4 regions of the Alcanivorax sp. MD8A genome follow, and region 3 is predicted to be linked to each of the others. Evidence: predicted binding sites of a transcription regulator. Region 3 holds the regulator's gene; each other region holds the start of a gene.
The links. The regulator PhoB, encoded in region 3, activates phosphate uptake and scavenging genes when phosphate is short. The targets are predictions, from matches to a motif close to TGTCATANNNNTGTCANA.
Positions count from the first base shown of each region.

Region 1: the regulator PhoB is predicted to act here: its motif matches at 3,017-3,034, upstream of A15D_RS10090 (choice-of-anchor I family protein).
Region 2: the regulator PhoB is predicted to act here: its motif matches at 1,952-1,969, upstream of A15D_RS09375 (glycerophosphodiester phosphodiesterase).
Region 4: the regulator PhoB is predicted to act here: its motif matches at 2,525-2,542, upstream of A15D_RS12085 (CDGSH iron-sulfur domain-containing protein).

Region 1 covers NZ_AQOQ01000016.1:30,855-35,689, reverse strand. The annotation lists gene A15D_RS10100 (ABC-F family ATPase) at 1-307, shown strand, start outside; gene A15D_RS10095 (DUF1244 domain-containing protein) at 327-635, shown strand; gene A15D_RS10090 (choice-of-anchor I family protein) at 1,036-2,946, opposite strand; gene A15D_RS10085 (NAD(P)/FAD-dependent oxidoreductase) at 3,204-4,835, opposite strand, start outside.
Region 2 covers NZ_AQOQ01000014.1:59,338-64,172, forward strand. The annotation lists gene A15D_RS09365 (glycosyltransferase) at 1-625, opposite strand, end outside; gene A15D_RS09370 (sulfotransferase) at 741-1,904, opposite strand; gene A15D_RS09375 (glycerophosphodiester phosphodiesterase) at 2,038-2,823, shown strand; gene A15D_RS09380 (patatin-like phospholipase family protein) at 2,796-3,980, opposite strand; gene A15D_RS09385 (GNAT family N-acetyltransferase/peptidase C39 family protein) at 4,372-4,835, shown strand, end outside.
Region 3 covers NZ_AQOQ01000003.1:19,755-24,589, reverse strand. The annotation lists gene phoR (phosphate regulon sensor histidine kinase PhoR) at 23-1,333, opposite strand; gene phoB (phosphate regulon transcriptional regulator PhoB) at 1,389-2,093, opposite strand; gene ubiA (4-hydroxybenzoate octaprenyltransferase) at 2,394-3,266, opposite strand; gene A15D_RS02145 (chorismate lyase) at 3,644-4,213, opposite strand; gene rd (rubredoxin) at 4,441-4,605, shown strand; gene A15D_RS02135 (NAD(P)/FAD-dependent oxidoreductase) at 4,714-4,835, shown strand, end outside.
Region 4 covers NZ_AQOQ01000022.1:44,805-49,639, forward strand. The annotation lists gene ppc (phosphoenolpyruvate carboxylase) at 1-1,363, shown strand, start outside; gene A15D_RS12080 (hypothetical protein) at 1,390-2,232, opposite strand; gene A15D_RS12085 (CDGSH iron-sulfur domain-containing protein) at 2,232-2,480, opposite strand; gene A15D_RS12090 (GNAT family N-acetyltransferase) at 2,595-3,446, shown strand; gene A15D_RS12095 (1-acyl-sn-glycerol-3-phosphate acyltransferase) at 3,468-4,253, shown strand; gene yeiP (elongation factor P-like protein YeiP) at 4,495-4,835, shown strand, end outside.

The sequences.
Region 1 (4,835 bases), on a different contig from region 3:
CAACGACGAGGTAAAAAAATCCGTCAAGGTAATTTCCGGTGGCGAACAGGGCCGCATGCTGTTCGGCAAACTGACACTGACCAAGCCCAACGTACTGTTGCTCGATGAGCCCACCAACCACCTGGACATGGAATCCATCGAGTCCCTGAACCTGGCACTGGAAAACTACCCAGGCACACTGATTTTCGTGAGTCACGACCGGGAGTTCGTCAGTTCCCTGGCCACGCGCATTCTGGAAATTACCCCGCAAGGCATTCGTGACTTCAGTGGCAGCTACGATGACTACCTGCGTAGCATAGACGTCTGAAAACAGAGCAGGAGCCCCCATGACCGATATCGACCAGACCACCAGAACCGAACTGGAAGCCGCCGCTTTTCGGCGTTTGCTGCAGCATCTGGATGAACACAAGGACGTACAGAATATCGACCTGATGATCCTGGCGGACTTTTGCCGAAACTGTTTGTCCAAGTGGCTCTCTGCGGCCGCCAGCGAACGGCAAGTAGAACTGGATTATGAGCAGGCCAGGGAATGGGTCTACGGCATGCCCTACAACGAATGGAAGGACAAGTTTCAAGCACCCGCCACACCGGAACAACTGGCGGCGTTTGAAGCCAAACAAAAAGCCAAATCGTGATAAAAATCTGGTCGGTGGTCTGACGTCGGACGACTGCTAGAGGCTGAAAACCGGCCAAAAGCATCGCCGTGGAACCACAGCTCCCACGGCAGACCAGAGCCGGTCACTACGGGATTCCCGGGAAAACCCGATCTAAACCTCCCCTCCCTTTCCGTAGGAGCGTTGCTCGCGGCGCGATAGCCGTTGTTAAATACAGATCCACCAAAGAGGGCACAGTGCTCAGGAAGGAAAACGGGGTTTTCTCCGTGAACTCTGCGCCCTCTGTGGTGAAAACGCTTTTGATCCTGGTCTTAAATCGCGCCGCGAGCGACGCTCCTACGGAATGGGCATTGCTATGAGGCATTCCCGTTGATCCGTATGAACCAAACCATGCCCACCGAATCGCAGTGGACTTAGCGCCTTACTCTTCTGACACCAGCACCTCATACACCGCGGTGGTACCGCTGACCTCATTACCCACTACCAGTAGCGGCTTGCCTTGCGGCGCATCGCTGGCGGGAATGAAGACCAGCCCTTCCGGACCCAGATCACCAAAACCGGCCAGGTTACCATTGTCCGGGTCTTCCCCGTCCCACAGTTCACGGCTGTTCAGGTAGTCCTGGAAAATCGGTGCGGTCGGATCCGTGATGTCATACACCATCACGCCCCCCATGCGTTCCAGCCCCAGGAACAGGAAGGTTTTTTCCCCCATCACACCAATGGTCAGGCCTTCCGGCTCCGGCCCCTTGGCATCACTGCGGCTATCCATGGCGCCACTTTCGTCATGACCACTGTTGAACCAGGTCTTGCAGTCGATGGACCGGTCACTCCCCAGCTTGCAATCGTCGCCTGCGAGGAACTGCTCAATGGCATCACCACTATCGAACACCTGCACACCGTCTTCATCCCAGATGGAGAAAGAACGGCCGCCGTAGCTGTACAGCGTGTCGTACATGATGCGGTCACCCGCATCATCCTGAACCCCTGCAGCGTTGTACATCACCGGGTCGCCTGCCGCATCGGTTTTGTAGCCGGCCGTCCAGGTAATGTTCAATCGGCCGAGTACATCATCATCACGGCAACCTTCCGGGTCACCCGCGACAGCACCACAGTAACCGAACACCGTCGGATCCAGCAGTGCACCTGCTGCCAGTTCACGCAGCTGGGGAGGCATGTCATCACCACAGCGACGGTCGAAGCCATCGGTGTGAACAAGGTGTTTTACACGAAACTCTTCCACAAAGCCCTGGCTGGCATCCGGCTCACACAGCACCGGCGGATCTTCCGAATCATCGGCCTCTTCACCCCAATAGGCATCGTTATCCTCACCCCAGGCACGGGCATCCCCTTCGTTGGCGGTCACCAGGTAGGTGCTGCCATTGGCGCTGTAAGCATGGATCGCATCGGGCTGGTAAAGCCCCACAACTCCGCCCCAGGTCTTGATATCAATCACTTCATCATCATCGCTGGCATCAATACCCTTGCCGGCCTGGCTGCGGTCAATCTCGCCAAGGGGGAGAATGTCGGTGACGGTGGCCGTGGCGATGTCGAGCTTGGCCAGCGCATTGTTTTCCTGCAGCGTGACCCATGCGGTTGCCCCATCGGCAGAAACTGCAATGTACTCCGGCTCCAAGTCCTGGGCAGCAGACGCACCCGGTCCATAAATACGCACCCCGGCTTCACGCAGGTCAGCGGCATTAAAACCAGAAAAGTCGGCATGGGTGACGACCGGAGAACCGGTGTCTGTCACGTTGATAATGCTGATGGAACCTTCCGGGTCCACGCTGTAGTCGTCACTGGGCTCGCCTTCGTTAGCGGTCAGCACCGTCATGCCATCCGGCGTAAAGGTGATCATATCTGGCTGCGGGCCGACTTCGGTGCTGCCCAACAGGGTCAGGTCGTCCGCTTGATACAGCGCGACAAAACCGTTATCGGTTTTAGGGTCCGCTTCAATGGCGACGGCGACCAGGCCATTTTTTACCGCCACACTATTCACTTTGGCACCTGCCGCGATGGCAGACACATTGATACTGCTCAATTTCACCGGCGCAGAAGGATCACTCAGATCCAGCACATCCAGCTCCCCGGCTTCAGCATTAACCACAAACAACCGCTGGCTGGCCGCATCATAGGCCGGAATTTCAGCTGCAGAGGCATCAAAGCTGCCGGCCTGATAACGGCCGGAAAACGCCAGCTTGATGGAAGCCGGGGTCACCTCTGCCACCGGGTCACCGGTTTCGTTCGTGCTGTTATTGTCATTACTGTCATCGCCGCCACAGGCAGCCAGCATCGCTGCCAGCGTGGCAGCCCCCAAAAAATGCCAGGATTTCATCGGTATCCCCTTCGGTTGTATTGGTACGCAATGGTGAACACTGCGTTTTACCGATCAGGGGTTAAGGTTGAACGACATTCGTGTGACAGTTTTTTGGCTCACTTCGGTACGCCATGGCTGGCAACACACAAGGGGCATCGCGGAGGAGAAGAAAACCCGATTGCCGCAACCCGCGATCCACCATAAAAAAACGCGGGCCAAAGGCCCGCGTTCACCGGAAAAACCAGGGGAGCACTCCACTCCCTACCCAATTCTCATCAGGCGGTTTGGTAATCTTCTTCTTTGAATTCCGACATCTGGGCGGCGTACTGGGTCGCAAACCCCGGATACATGGTGGCATTGAACCCGTCTTCAGTGAGGTACCAGCTCTTGCAGCCGGAGTTCCAGTTGGTTTTCGCCAGCCGCTTCTGGATACTCTTGTTGTAACGGGCCTGCACCTCCTCTTTCACATCCAGCACCTTCAAATCTTCGCCCACAATCTTGCGAATTCCCTTGAGTGCGTACTCCAGCTGAGACTCCATGTACACCAGCGCAGAGTTGTGCCCAGGGCCAGAGTTAGGTCCGAAGGTCAGGAACAGGTTGGGGAAGCCGGACACATTGATACTTTTATAGGCCTGCGCACCGCCCTTCCATTCATCCCCCATGACTCGGCCGTTCAGCCCCTTCACCGTAAACGGAGTACTGGCATTGCAAACCTTGTAGCCGGTGGCAAACACGACGCAATCCACCTGGTGCTCAATACCCTCCACGGTACGAATACCGTTATCGCTGATGCGAGCGATGGGCCAGGTAATCAGCTTGGCGTTCTCTTTCTGCAGTGCTGGGTAATAGTCATTGGACATGAGCACCCGTTTACAGCCGATGGTGAAATCCGGCGTCAGCTGACGACGCAGCCAGCGGTCTTTCACCTGGGTGCGCAGATGCAACTTGGACAATCGCTCGGTCAGACGCGTCAGCGGCGAGTTCCAGATAAACGCCAGCGCCATGCTTTCATGACCCCAGTAGAGAAGATTGCGCATGGCCTGCTGACTGGCAGGGAGCTTACGGAACAACTGCTTGTTCCACTCCGGCGTGACAAAGTTTGGCCGTGGCAACACCCAGCCGGGAGTGCGCTGGAACACCTTCACATGCTTGGCCACCTTGACCAGCTCGGGAATGATCTGCACGGCACTGGCACCGGTGCCAATCACCGCCACATTTTTGCCGCTGAAATCATAATCATGATCCCAATCAGCACTGTGGATTTTCTTGCCCTTGAAGTCGTCGATACCGGTAATGTCCGGGAAGCCGAAAGTGGACAACGGACCCTGCGCCATCAAGGCGGCACGACCGGCAAACATTTCCTTCTTGTCAGTGGTCGCTGTCCAGAGACCCGCCTTCTCATCGAAGCTCAGGTCGGCCACGTTCTGCTGGAAACGGATGTGTTTTTCCAGACCGAACTCGGCCACCATATGCTGGATGTAACCAAGAATTTCCTGGCTGCCTGAGAAACTGCGTGACCAGTTGGGGTTGGGCGCAAAGGAATAGGAATACAGGTTGGACGGAATATCACAGGCCGCACCGGGATATTGATTATCCCTCCAGGTACCGCCGACAGCCGTATCCCGCTCAAGAATCAGAAAATCCTCGATGCCGGCCTGCTTGAGCCGGATCGCCATACCAATGCCCGCAAACCCGGCGCCAACGATCAATACCGATACCGGTTTGATTACTGGCTTGCGCTTGACTGCACTCTTTCGCGCAGCCTTTTTGGGCGTTGCCGCTGTCTTTTTGCGCGCGGCGACATTGCCGGTCGCAGCGCGCTTGCTGGCCGTTTTTTTCGCAGCCGATTTCTTGCGCGCAGGGGCCTTGGTAGCAGCCGCCTTGCCTTCAGCGATTACCTTGCTATT
Region 2 (4,835 bases), on a different contig from region 3:
TATTTTTTTCTGCCGCAAGGCGCCCCACATAGCACACTTTGTTTACGTCATCAGCCAGAGGTTGCAGCGGTGTCTGCACAAACTCTCTGGCCAGCGGCGTACCAACAAGCTGCGGGTTGCGCGCCCCGGCTTCTCTGGCTTGGGCAATCATGGATTCGCAGATCGTCGCCGCCGTTTCACTTCCCTGAAACAGCGTTCGGTTGATCCAGTTCAGAAAGCCCCCGGCCAGCTTGGCCAGTCGCTTGCCCCAATAGAGTTCTACCAGTCGGTTGTAATCCGTCTGGAAGGTAACGCAAACAGGGATTCCCCATTTTCGGGCAATCCAGTAGCCGATCATGGAGAAAATGCCGGGGCCGGGAATAACGATGACGTGGGGCTTCATCTCCCACACCAGAGCACTGAGCTCACGTATCCGGGGAAAGAAAAGACGCTGGGTCGGGTCACCGGGAATCGGCATGGATGCGCCTTGACAGGGGTGGGGATCCTGCAAACAGGGTTGCACCAGTTCCACCCGCTCTACACGGTCTTCAAGATGCGATACCAGATCCTGGAAATAGGCACCAACGCCATTCCGGCCTTTGATCGCATCCACCACAAACAGTACACGAAGCGTTTTGGTATCCATGGCCGCGAGTATTACCAGCGGCCATTTCCGAATTGTGACAAGCAACAAAAAGCCAACGGGAATTTGCGACAAGATGTGACAGCCGATGAGTCAACGGCAGATCACGCAAAGACATTCAGGCCTCGGGCCGTGAATAACCGAAGCGGTCGTAGACCCAACCAAATACCGCGTTCAGCTCCTCTGCGCTGACACCCAGCGATTGCGGATCGTAATGGTGGCCGCTGCGATAGCCTTTTGCCTTGCGGTCTTGTTCCGCAAGACGTTCGCGGAACGCCGGATCGAGAGTCCAACCGAAACGAATGTACAGTTGCGCAACAACCTCTGCAGGACGATCTGCCAACACTTCCATGACCGATAACCCCTGTCGCGATTCAGGAAGGGTGTCGAGCACCTCCAGCAGATGCCGATAGTAATAATCCAGCATCGCCATGAACCCGTCTCGCCAGTAAGTGGTGGTGTCACGCCCCTCGAAAAGCCGTGCTCCAATCAGAATCGAGTTGATCTGTGAGGGCACGGAGGCATCCGGATTACGCAGGCAGCCAATGAAGCGCGCATCAGGAAAGGCGTCCGCCAGGGTCTGCATCCACGGAGTAAACGAAGGGTTTTTCGACAGCAACTGCTTGTCCTGGCCATGGAAATACAAATGCCGCTGCACAAAACGGCGATAGGCCGCCATTAGCCGGCGTTTTTCTGCGGGAGAGCCATCGCGGTCCAGAAACGTCAGGCGCCACAAGGAAGGAGATGGCACCACCAGCACCATCAGAAAACAGCCCCACACCGGAATCAATCCAAGGTAGTCTTCTTCCGGGTCCAGCAGACCGGTCTTGTGCACACCATCCAGGCCACCCAACACACGTCGCTCTAGCCACAGAAGCAGGCGCCCGGCCGGTTTGCCGATTCTCGCATCCAGTGAGGCTAGAGCAGTCCAGAAATAACGTTGCGTAATGGATGGAGCAAACAGCAATTCCCATAATGCCGTCGTCGTAAAACGCGGGTCCAGCGCCAACAACCGGTGCAGAAAGGTCGTGCCACTGCGTGGCACCCCCACGACAAACAAAGGCTCGCGCACCGTAACTCGGCGAAAGTCCGGAAACAGTACATAGTCGAGCAGCAGTCCCGCCCCATTGATCAACTGCACCAGCAGAAATACCGGCCAGAACAACACGATCACCAACAGCCGTTGCAACGATGCTCCGCGCCGGCCAATCCCGTAATCAGGAAAGGCACTGGCCGGAATACCTCGCAGGTATTGTTTGATGACGGACAGGGCGTTATTCAATCGACTGGCTCCTCGGTAACCTACTGCGCAAGGCTAGCCTTGCGATAAGTCATAAAAATGACACCTTACCCTCTTGTGTCCAGGTCACAGCGCTGTCATCTTTCTCGCAAACAATGCCCGTATGAATATTGCCATGACTCCTCCAGCAACCCCTGTCCACCTGCACCCCGCCCTCGTCGGGCATCGTGGCGCCCGTGGCGAAGCCCCGGAAAACACCCTGGCCAGCTTTCAGGTGGCCGTCGAGGCCGGTGTCACGGAGATGGAACTGGACGTACGGCTGTCCTCTGACGGTCAACTGATTGTGCTACATGACAGCGATGTCACACGAACCACAGGCGTTCGCGGCAACGTGCGGCAATATACGCGAGCGCAGCTGGGCGTCATGGATGCTCGACGTAACACTCCCGGCTGGCATAGCCCCACCGGCATTCCCTCATTGCAGGAAGTGGTCGACCTGTGCGGGCCGCAGATGCGGTTTCAGTTTGAAGTGAAAGGGGCCGACCGCCACGTGCTGCATCAACTGGCCCACCACCTCAGCCACATGATCCATGACCAGCAACTGCAATCGCGGGTGGTGATCACCTCCAGTCATACCGGCTTTCTGCGCATGATCGGCACCATGGCACCGGATATCGAGCGTGGCTACGTCTGCCAGTACCGCTATCTGCAACCGACCCGCCGTGCCCAGGGCCTGGGCTGTAGCTGGGTGATTCCGCACTTTTCCCTGGTCACCCCGGCGTTGATGCGCCGGGCACGCCGGCGAGGTTTGAAAGTGTCGGTGTGGACCGTCAATGATCTGACTGAAGCCGAGCGGTTGGCCAAACTCAAGGTAGACAGCATCATCACCGACTACCCCACCAGTTTCGTCAGCCACTTCCGCAGTCGGCAGCGTTACGCCTCGTCTTCCGTTTCCGACTGAGGCTCCGGTCGGTAAAGCGGTTCGTCACTGAAGAACGACAGGATTTCCTCTTTGCGGGCCAAGGCATCCTTGCGGCCCATTTCAATCAAGGCGTTGGTGAAACCGGGCTCGAACAGCAGGTAGCTCATAGCGCTGGCCCCCGGCGAACGGGTCGCACCCGACCCACGCAAGAAGAAACGCAGGCCCTTGGGCAGCTCCCCGATATGCTCCGCAGCGATTTCATCGATCGGCCGCGAGGGGTAGATCTTCAGTACATCCACTTCCTTGAGGGCAATACCGTGCTTGCGGCGCGCTCTTTCTCCCAACGCCCTGACCGTATTGTTGATGCGCTCCAGCCGCTCCACATCCCCTTCCAGGGTATCGACAAACACGCTGTTAAGAACGTGTCCCAGCACCTGGGCCATGGACGGATAGCCGCTCAGGACGCGCTGGTGCCCTGCACTGACATTGCCAGAGACACCAATCACCAGTAGCCGGGAAGCGCCCAGATGCAAGGCAGGGCTTAGCGGTGCCAACTGGCGCAAGGCTCCATCACCGTAATAACCGCCATCAACCTTGCCAGCAGGAAACAGAATCGGGATCGCCGCCGATGCCAACAGATGCTCGACACCAATGGTGGAACGCTTGCCCTTGCGACGCGCACGCACCCATTCAGCCAGATCATCTTTGCCCTGAAAAAAACTGACGGACTCTCCTGTGGCATAACTGGAAGCGGTTATCGCCAGTGCACGCAGATGCCCCTGATCCAGGTTGCCCTGAATGCGTTGAAAATTGACCACCAAGCTTAACAACCGTTGCAGCGGCAGGTTGTCCAGCAAGGCACTGCGCTCGGGAGTCCGCCCGGTGGTGAACCCGGAAAAAAACCAGCGCAAAATCCCCCGCAGACAAGCATACAAATCGGTGCGGTAAACCTGTTCGGCAGTAATGTTGGACCATACCCGCTCCAGCCCCCGCACGGCAGAACGGTAGTTGCCCGCATTGGCAGCCAGTGCAGACGCATTGATCGCGCCCGCAGAGGTGCCGCAGATGATCGGAAAAGGATTGGGGACGCCGCGATCCAGCATGTCTGCCATGGCCGACAATACGCCTACCTGATACGCCCCTCGGGCTCCCCCACCGGATAACACCAGTCCACGGACCGGATCCTTCTGCTGCATCAACGCCTCCTTGGTTGCCTCCAGTATGCCCACAGCCATCGCCACCTGCCAGACTCTACAAACGCCGGATGACGGGCTTTTACATGACGTTGCAACCGCTGTGCCGATTACCCTTTTCGCGCATCAAGAATCCGCTGGTTGCGGGTGCCACAGGTGCCTTATGCTAGGGAACCTCTGAATAACTCCTTGCGTGCTCAGTCTTTCAGGCTGGTTCGCCCCCTCTATGGGTCAAGAGGGGCGCATCTGCTGCGCTTTGCCGCCAGGAAAGGGAACCACCCTGCCCGTTGCGACAAAACACAACAGCTACACCCTTCAGGCCACGCTGAGCACGCAAGGAGTTATTCAGAGGTTCCCCAAGCCCCAGGCGAATACAACCGTTCTTCCGAGGACCATGAACACCTTCTCTCTACGCCCTGCCCTACCCAGCGATCTGGACGCCCTTACCCGTCTGGAGCAACGCTGTTTTTCCTCCGATCGGCTCTCCCGCCGCAGTTTCCGAAAATGGTTAAAGCGCCAGCATGCCGGACTGATGGTAGTAGAGCGGGAAGGGGAACTGGGAGGCTATGCCCTGGTTCTGCTCCAGCCCGGCACCCGGTTGGCGCGTCTGTATTCCATTGCCGTGGATCCCGGCTTTCGTGGCCAACACCTTGGGGAACAGCTTATGGATGCTGCGGAAGAATATGCCCATCAGGAACGTCGACTCTACCTTCGACTGGAAGTGCGCAAGGACAACCCTGCAGCCATCGCCTTGTATGAAAAACGTGGCTACCGGCTGTTTGGCCTGGCACCGGATTATTACGAGGACCATCAAGACGCCCTCCGATACCAGAAGCGATTGCATTACCAGCCAGCCAA
Region 3 (4,835 bases):
GATGAGGCAGAAGGCAACGGCGTTATCCTGCTACCGCAGTGGGCCGGTTTACCAGCCTTTCCGTTGGAAAATGGCAGGTGAAGGTGCTGCCTTTGCCGAGCTCGCTTTTGATGTCGAGTTTACCGTTATGGCGAATCATCACGTGTTTGACAATAGCAAGGCCCAAGCCGGTGCCGCCGGTCTGGGTAACCCGGCTGTTGTCGGGACGATAAAAGCGTTCCGTTAGCCGGGGGATATGCGCGGGGTCGATGCCCAGCCCGTTGTCGGTAACAGACAGGTGGGCGCCTTTTTCGTCCTGCCACCAGCGAATCTGGATCAGCCCGCCCGAGGGGGTGTATTTCACGGCATTGGTGATCAGGTTGCCAAAGGCGCTTTCCAGTTCGGCCGGGTTAGCGACCAGCCGGGCCTCAGTGGGGACATCCAGTTCAATCTGGTGCTTTTTATCGGCGCTTAATGCCAGGGCGTTTTCGCGCATGCGATTCAGCATGCCATGCACCGCGACGGCCTGACGATCGTTATCGGCATCGGTGTTTTCCAGTCTCGACAGCAGCAGCAAATCCGTGACCAGGGCTTCCATGCGATCGGACTGGCTTTCCATTTGCGATAACGCACGGCGCAACCGGTTTTGTTCTTCGGGCACGGTGTCGAGCAGGGTTTCCAGATAGCCTTTAAGAACAGTCAGTGGCGTTTTCAACTCATGACTGACATTGGCAACGAAGTCCTTGCGCATCTGTTCAAGGTGATGGAGCCGAGTGACATCACGTGCCATGAGAAGCTGTTCGCCGACGCCGAACTCCGTCACCCTGAATTGCAGAATACGGTTGTCGTTTACCGGCGACGGAATTTCCAGAGGCTCACGGAAATCAGCAAGGTGAAGGTACTCGGTAAATCTGGGGTGGCGGATCAGATTGGTCAGTGGCTGCCCCAAATCCTGGCTGGCGTTGAAGCCCATGTAACGCTCTGCGGCGGCATTCCAGTATTCCAGGTAGCCATGTTGGTCAATCAGGATCACCACTTCTTCCAGGGCGTTCACAGATTGCTGGGCCCGGTGAATGATGCTTTGCAGGTTTTCCTGGGCGCGCCGTTCTTTCTGGAACAGGTGCTCGAGTCGGGTATAGAACTCGCCCCACAGGCCGATGCTATCGGGCGGTTCGGTGTGGTCATCGCGGACCAGCCAGCTGTAGAGGGCGAAGAGCTGCCGGGTGCTCCAGAAGATGTAACCCACCAGGCCCACCAGCAGTGGCCAGATATGGCCAACGGCGAGGGCGGCCAGAGCGGCGAGAGCGATCAGGCCGGCAATACGATTAACTTCTTTGGCCAGGCTGGCTTTCATGATTGCCCTTGTGGGGTCAGACTGAGTGCTAACGCACCCTAACACATTATTGGTATCAGCTCGCCTTGGCGGCCTTGACCGAGAAGCGATAGCCGGTACCGCGAACGGTCTGGATAAAGCGGTCAAATCCGTAGGGGGCAAGCGCCTTGCGCAAACGACGGATATGCACGTCGATGGTGCGGTCTTCCACGTACACATTGGCACCCCACACCTGATCGAGCAGCTGGGTGCGAGAGTAGGCCCGTTCCTGATGGCTCATGAAGAACTCCAGCAGGCGGTATTCGGTTGGCCCCATATCCACCGGCTCGTCGTTGGCGCTGATGCGGTGGCTGACCGGATCCAGGCACAGTCCTTCCACTTCGATGGCCTTTTCGGCGGCAGCGCTGGAAGAGCGACGCAGCACCGCCTTGATGCGGGAAATCAGCTCGCGAGTGGAAAACGGCTTGGTAATGTAGTCGTCGGCGCCTACATCCAGGCCCTGCACCTTGTTGTCTTCTTCACTCTTGGCGGTAAGCATGATGATCGGCACTTCATTGGTGGTCTCATCACGCTTCAGGCGGCGGGCCAGCTCAATACCGGTCACGGAGGGCAGCATCCAGTCCAGCAGTACCAGATCCGGGCGCTCGTCGACAATGATCTCGTGGCCGCGCTGGGCATTTTCGGCTTCCAGTACATCGAAATCCGCCAGTTCCAGAGCGACAGCGACCATTTCACGAATGGCCGGCTCGTCATCAACAATCAAAATTCGGTTACGGGACATGGCTTCCTTCCTTCGCCTGTCTGTCTTTTGTTGGTGCCCTATTAGATTGCTCTTTTATGACATGCGTATGACAAGTTGAGCCGGATGTGGGGGAAATGCAAGCCGCAAGCTACAAGCGACAACGCGGATTTATGGAGGAGCCACCTATTTGACCAGGGCGCCGCGATTCAGGGCGGGAAAGAACAGGTAACCGGTTTGTATTGCCGGCGTTTGCATCGCCTGACGTTTTCAGCGCGGGCACGGCATGGCAGAACCTGAAACCCTGACCCGCGTTGTAGCTTGCAGCTTGGAGCCTGTCACTCAAAAGTACTGGAAATACAACCCCACAAACACACACGCCCCGCTCCAGTGATTGTTCAGGAAGGCATGGAAGCTGGGCCAGCGTTCGCGATAGCGGATCAGAGTGTGTTGATAGAGGAAGGTGGTGGCCATAGCGATGAGGCCGGCGTACCAGGGCCAGCTGAAGCCCAGGCGGTGGCCGACCATGACCAGAGCCAGCAGTGTCAGGCCCTGGAGGGCACCGATCATTAGCCGGTCTGCATCGCCAAACAGGATGGCGGTGCTCTTGATGCCCAGTTTCAGGTCGTCTTCACGGTCACACATGGCGTACTGGGTATCGTAGGCCACCGTCCATACCACGTTGGCCACATACAGCAGCCAGGCGATTTCCGGGACCTCGCCGGTTTCTGCGGCAAAGGCCATGGGGATGGCCCAGCTGAAGGCGGCCCCCAGAAACAGCTGCGGCATAAAGGTGAAGCGTTTGGTAAACGGGTAAAGCACGGCCAGCCCAAGGCCGCCGAAGGACAGCCAGAAGGTCAGTTCATTGAGGAACAGCACCAGCACGAAGGCCAGCAGTCCCAGCCCGGCGAACAGTGCCAGCGCCTTTTTGCTGCTGATGGCGCCAGTGGCCAGCGGGCGGCCCTGGGTGCGCTCCACGTCGCCGTCGAAATCCCGGTCGGCAAAATCGTTAATCACGCAGCCTGCCGCGCGCATGATGACCACCCCCAGGAAGAAGATCACGATGGTTTTCAGGCTGGGGGTGCCGGCCCCCGCAATCCACACCGCCCACAGCGTCGGCCACAGCAGCAGCAGGGTGCCGATGGGCCGGTCCAGGCGCATCAGCTGAAGGTAGGGCCACAGGGCGGGATAGCGGTTTTCAACAAAGGCAAACATGGGACATCCAGTTGTCAGGGGCGAAAAGAGTTTCAAGCGACAAGCTGCAAGTTTCAAGCTGAGAAGATAAAAGCGTTATTACCACAGAGGTCACGGAGATCACTGAGGGAAAAGCCCGATTGACTCCTCCCGAATTGCCGTAGGAGCGTCGCTCGCGGCGCGATTCCTGGTCTGGATCAAACGCGTTTTCACCACAGAGAGCACTGGGCCCACAGAGAAAAGCCGTCCTTGCGCTCTTGGCCGTCTGCTTGCGAATAACCTAAAAGGTCTTCACAGCTTTGAGGTAGACTTGCGTGGCTTGGTCGAACGTCAGACGCCTGACACAACCTGTTTTCCGGCTAATCCGCGATGGACCTTTAAAAGCCCTGGTCTGCCGGTCAGATCGGGCCGTCTTCCGCGCCTTGCAGCTTGAAGCTTGTCGCTTGCAGCTCTGTTCCCACCTTCTCCCACAACGCCGGCAGGAAATACTCCGCTACCAGTAGCGGTGCACCACGCTTGATGAAGCGGGATTGGCGGCCCCAACAGGCGGGCAGGTCCTGACCGGGGGAGGCCAGCCTTGCCCATACCTGGTCGCGCTGACAGAGGGGCCGTTTGTACAGTTCAAGCCCCAGTGAGCGGCTGCCCATATGCCCCAGTGAGCGGTTGGCGCCGGTCAGGCTGGTGACCGGCAGCACGCTGCGGGCGGCGACCACCGGGGTGTCATCCAGCATCAGGGTGACTTCGCGAATCAGTGCTACCTGCCGGGCAGGGAGAGCCAGCAGTTGCCGTTCATCGGCCCGCGGAACCGCATGGGCATGGAAGCCGGGGACGACACGGAAGGCGCCGTAGCGGGATAGCCGGCGAGTGAGCGAGTCGGGATCCGCCATCCAGTCGCGGATTATCGGGGGCAGCACCAGCTGTTCCAGCGGGCGCCAAAGGCTGTCAGGATGCAGGGCGGCAGGCAGCATGGCATCTTCCGGGCTTCAGGCCGGCGGACTATGGCCCATGGTTGTGCAGAGAGCAAGCGGGACCGCTCACCAGCAATGGTGGGCGAAAACCGGCCGGGCCGACCGAATATGACAGCGCCCAGTGTCATTGATTTTTGGGCGCTGCCCCGATAGGTTAACGACCCCCGAGATACACCCTGTATGTAGCAGAGTAAGCGAGTGCTTACTTCAATCCGATGAGGTTCACCATGAAGAAGTGGGAATGTGTAGTGTGCGGTTTCATTTATGACGAAGCCGAAGGTCTGCCGGACGAAGGTATTGCCCCGGGTACCGCCTGGGACGACGTGCCGGAAGACTGGGTTTGCCCGGACTGTGGTGTGGGCAAGGAAGACTTCGAGATGGTGGAAATCTGATTCCACTGAGGTCTGGCCCCGGCAGGGGCCGCCCGATCTCTTCTGGCATCAGTGCATTCTGAGCGCCCGCGCACCCCGCCCGTCCATTGAACAGTGAAAGGATCATTCATGCAGCCCATCGTCATCATCGGCACCGGCCTCGCCGGCTTTAATACCGTCAAGGAATTCCGCAAGCTGGATAAGGAAACGCCCATCGTCATGCTCACTGCAGACGACGGCCGTAACTATTC
Region 4 (4,835 bases), on a different contig from region 3:
GGAGTTGCAGGCGCGCCGGCCGTTGGTGGATGCCGCGTTCCGCAATGCGGATGAGTGTACCCCGGAAGTGCGGGAAGTCCTCGATACCTGCCAGGTGATTGCCGAGCAGGGCAGTGAAGGGCTCGGTGCCTATGTGATTTCCATGGCCACCACGCCTTCGGATGTGCTGGCGGTCATGCTGTTGCAGAAGATCGCAGGCGTGCGTGAGCCCATGCGAGTGGTGCCGCTGTTCGAGACGCTGGATGATCTGGAAGGCGCGGAGGCTTCCATGCGCGCGCTGCTGGCCATGCCGTTCTACCGGGAGCGTGTGGCCAGTGGGCAGGAGGTCATGATCGGGTATTCCGATTCGGCCAAGGATGCCGGCTTTCTCGGCGCGGCCTGGGCACAGTACCGGGCCCAGGAAGCCCTGACTGCCTTGTTCGCCGAGCACCAGATTCCGCTCACCCTGTTCCATGGCCGCGGGGGCTCTATCTCTCGCGGTGGTTCCCCCACTCGCATGGCGTTGTTGTCCCAGCCGCCGGGATCGGTGGCTGGCCGTATCCGGGTGACGGAGCAGGGGGAAGTGATTCGCTTCAAGTACGGTCGCCCGGCGGTGGCGGTGTTCAATCTGTCCCAGTATGTGGCGGCCACCCTGGAGGCAACATTGTTGCCGCCCCGCGCGCCCAAACCGCAATGGCGTGAACAGATGCAGATTCTTACCGACGTGTCGGTGACGGGGTATCGCTCAGTGGTCAAAGAGGAACCGGAGCTGGTGCGATACCTGCGTACCGTCACCCCCGAAACCGAGCTGTCACGGCTGGCGTTGGGCAGCCGTCCGGCGCGCCGCAAGAAAGATGCGGGGATTGGCTCCTTGCGTGCCATTCCCTGGGTCTTTGCCTGGACCCAGATTCGGCTGATGCTGCCTGCCTGGCTGGGCACCGGTGCGGCACTGGAAGCAGCCCATGTGGATCCCGGGCAAAGTGCCCTGGTGCGGGAGATGGCAGAGCACTGGCCGTTTTTCCAGGGCGTGGTGGATATGCTGGAGATGGTGCTCGCCAAGGCCGACCTGAACGTGGCGGCCTGGTATGAGCAGCGTCTGGCTGGTGGAGATGCCGGGCTGGAGGCGCTGGGGCAATCCCTGCGGGAAAGACTGACCGGCGCGGTCGGGGCGCTGAGCGCCCTGACCGGGCGAGAAGATCTGCTGGATAATAATCCGGTGATGCGTTGGTCTATCCGGGTTCGTGATCCCTACACCGACCCGCTGCATTTGCTACAGGCCGAACTCATGGCCCGTTTGCGTGAGCAGGACGGCGATGAAACCCTCGAAAGTGCCTTGATGGTGACCATCGCCGGTATTGCTGCCGGGTTGCGTAACACCGGGTAGCGGGTTGGGATCCTGCCCTGTGTCTGCTACTCACAGGCGTTCAGGGGGGAGGCTTCAAGCATCAGGCCGGCCTGCTGGTAGGCCTGCTGCACGCGGCCTTCCCTTTTGAGAATCGACAGCCCGCGATCCAGTGCTTGTTGCAATAGCACTGCTTCGGGCCACTGTCGCGAGATAGCAAAGTGGCGGCTCCCGGGCAGACACAGCATGCCGCCTGGCAGGGGGGCGAGCATCACGGCATCTACCGTCAAATGCTGGCGGCCGTGCTGTAGTGGTGGCGCTAACAACAGATCTGCTCGACCGTGGTTGACCCAACGGACCATGGTCATCCAGTGATTCGCATCCAGCAATTCGGCATGGGGTAATGTCTGCAGCAGCTGCCAGTCGGTGTCCCATTGGCTGGAACTGACGATCCGATACTGTGCCAGCTGCTGGAGCTGGGTGAGTGGTGTGTTGCCGGCCACTGTCTCGCGACCATACAGCTGTGCCAGATTGCTGCCGACGGGGAGCACGGCGTCGCTGGCCGCGAGTCCCGGTGTCGCTTCGATATCCTTCAGCCAGAGGCTGGTGGCTGCCGCGGGGAGCTTGCCACGAGAGAGCTCAAGCAGGGTCCGCTGGTAACTGTTGATGATTTCCCATTGCGGGTCGTGGGCATAACCGGCGGCGATCAGGGCCTGTTGAAACAGCGCCACATCTACCACATCGCGACGTAGACAGGGACCGTGGTAATCCGTGATGTTGGCAAGCGTGCGCTTACCCAGCCAGCATTCATAATCCCGGTAGACATCCGCCGGTACCGCAAGGGGCAGGGGTACCGGGTCTGCCGCCAGAGAGGCGCTCAGTACCAGCAGGAGAAACCACCCGAGGCGCATCAGGACCGCTCCAGCCGGGCATGGCTGCCATCACAGATTTCTCCGCGCTTGCTGTGCTTGCAACCGCAGAAGAATACGATCTGGTCGCGGCGGGCAGTGAAGGTCACCGGGACAAAGTCGGTGCCTCGGTGGCTGCCATCACACCAGGGCTGGTTCTGGCTCAACCCGCAGGCACACCACTGCACGGTTTCCCCTTTTTTCACTTCCAGGGGAAAGGGGAACCGCGCCGCAATCACCGCTTTTTTCATCCTTTAATCCCTCATCATCCCTGCCTTTTGCGTTGTCTCCGAAATGTCACGCTAATGTCACTGCGTTGCCACCGGGGTTGGCAACACTGGCCGAAACTGCCAGTGGAGTACGCCATGCTTGCGCAAGCCGCAGGAAAGATCAAAGCACTGAGCCCCCAACTCAAGGGAGCCCTGGTCAAACCGTTTGCCGCCACGGCGGATATTCTGCGTTTTCCCCGTGAGTTGAATGAGGCGGAAAATCAGACTCGCTTTGTGGCCTACTTTACGCGCTCGCGCCGTGAGATTCTGAGAGTGCAGCGCATGCGCTACCGTATTTTTTCTCAGGAGTATGGGGCCAGTTTCAGTGCGCCGTTTGGTCTGGACCGGGACCGCTATGACAAGCACTGCCTGCATCTGGTGGTAAAAGATACCCGCAATGGCGAGATCGTTGGCTACACCCGGGTGCTGCCGGGGGACCGCCTGAACCGGACGGGCGGTTTTTACTCCAGCGGCGAGTTCGATCTGTCCATGCTGCGGCATCTGGATGGGCGCCTGGCCGAGATTGGCCGCACCTGCATTCACCCTGAGCATCGCAGCGGTGCCGTGATCACCGTGCTGTGGGCCCGGCTGGCCCAGTACATGATCGAGAATGATGTCCGTTACCTGCTGGGCTGTGCCAGTATCGCGCTGAGCGAAGGGTACAACGTGGCCGGGGTACAGCAGCGGATTAACGAGAAGCACCTGAGCGCCAGCCGGCACCGTGTGATTCCCCATTTGCGGTTGCACAAATTGCCCGGTGACAGCACGGAAGCCAATGCCAAAATGCCGCCGCTACTCAAAGCCTATGTGCGCATGGGCGCGCAGATTTGTGGTGAGCCCTGCTGGGACCCGGATTTCAATTGTCTGGATTTCTTCGTGCTGATGGATGTGAACGATCTGCCCGCCCGTTACGTTCAGCATTTCATGCAGCCTGCCCAGGCCGTATAACGTGGCTAACGGATGCCCCGAATGAATGAAATGAGCGAGAGCGTCAGCGTTAATGCGCCTGAGCAAGGCCGCAGTTGGCCCCAACTTCGCCGTGTGTGGCGGGTGTTGCGCATCGTCGTTCATCTGCTGTGGGGATTTGTGCTGGCGTTTGTGCTGGGCGCATTCTGGTGGCCTCAACGGCCCGCGGTATTGGCCGCCAAACAGCGTTGGTGTCAGCGTTTTTTGCGTATTCTCGGGGTGCGCCTCACGGTGACGGGTGAGCCGTTGGGGCGCCCGGTTTTCCTGGTCAGCAACCATGTCTCGTGGCTGGATATCCCGGTGATTGCCAGTCAGCGGCATCTGTACTTTTTGTCCAAGGCAGAAGTGGGCGACTGGCCGCTGATCGGTCATCTTGCCCGGGCCGTTGGCACTTTGTTTATCCAGCGCGGCAGTGGCGAGTCGGGTCGCAAGGCGGGTGAAATCGCCGGCCGGCTGCAGTTGGGGCATACCGTGTTGGTGTTCCCGGAAGGCACCACCACCGACGGCACCGGGCTGCGCCGTTTCTTTCCCCAGTTGTTTGACGCTCCGCTACAGGCAAATGTGCCGGTGCAGCCGCTGGCGATTCGTTACCTGGATAGCATGGGCGCCCCGGATCGGGCCATGGCGTTCATTGGTGACGATGAATTTCATCATCATCTGTGGGCCATGCTGTTGCGACGGGAGATTCGCGTGCGGCTGCATTTCTGCGCGCCGTTGACGGAGCACGGAGAGCGCAAGGCACTGTGTGAGCAGGCGCGTGTTCGTATCGCGGAGCAATTGTCCCACTGACAAGAGGCTTCGCTTGCAGGCAAGCTCCCACATTGGATTCTTGCCATTGCTAAGGAGGGCGCGGCCGTCTGACCGCGATGGACCTTCATTCGCGGTGGAACCACCGCTCCCACAGTTCCGGTGACCCTTGTGTGAGCATGCTTGCAAAATAGGCAGAGCGGTCACCGGTGTGCGGGTGTGAAGCTTGCGCGGAGTGTTTGTTGTAGTATTGGCGCATCGAAATTTCAGGAACGCCTCTCCCATGACCCGCGCCAGCGAACTCAAGAAATCCGACGTTATCGAAGTCAACGGCTCCCTCTATGCCATTCGCCAGATCGAGGTGCAGTCCCCGTCTGCCCGTGGGGCTGCCACCCTGTACCGTGTGAAGGCCAGTGCCGTGGGGGGCGGGCCCAAGTTCGAAGAACGCTTCAAGGGCGATGAGGATGTGACTACAGTAGAGTTGTTGCGTCGTCCCGTGCAGTTTTCCTATGTGGATGGCGAGGATTACATCTTCATGGACAACGAGGACTTTTCCCAATACCTACTCAAGCAGGATGACATTAGCGACGAGTTGGCCTTTATCACCGAAGACACGGAAGGGGT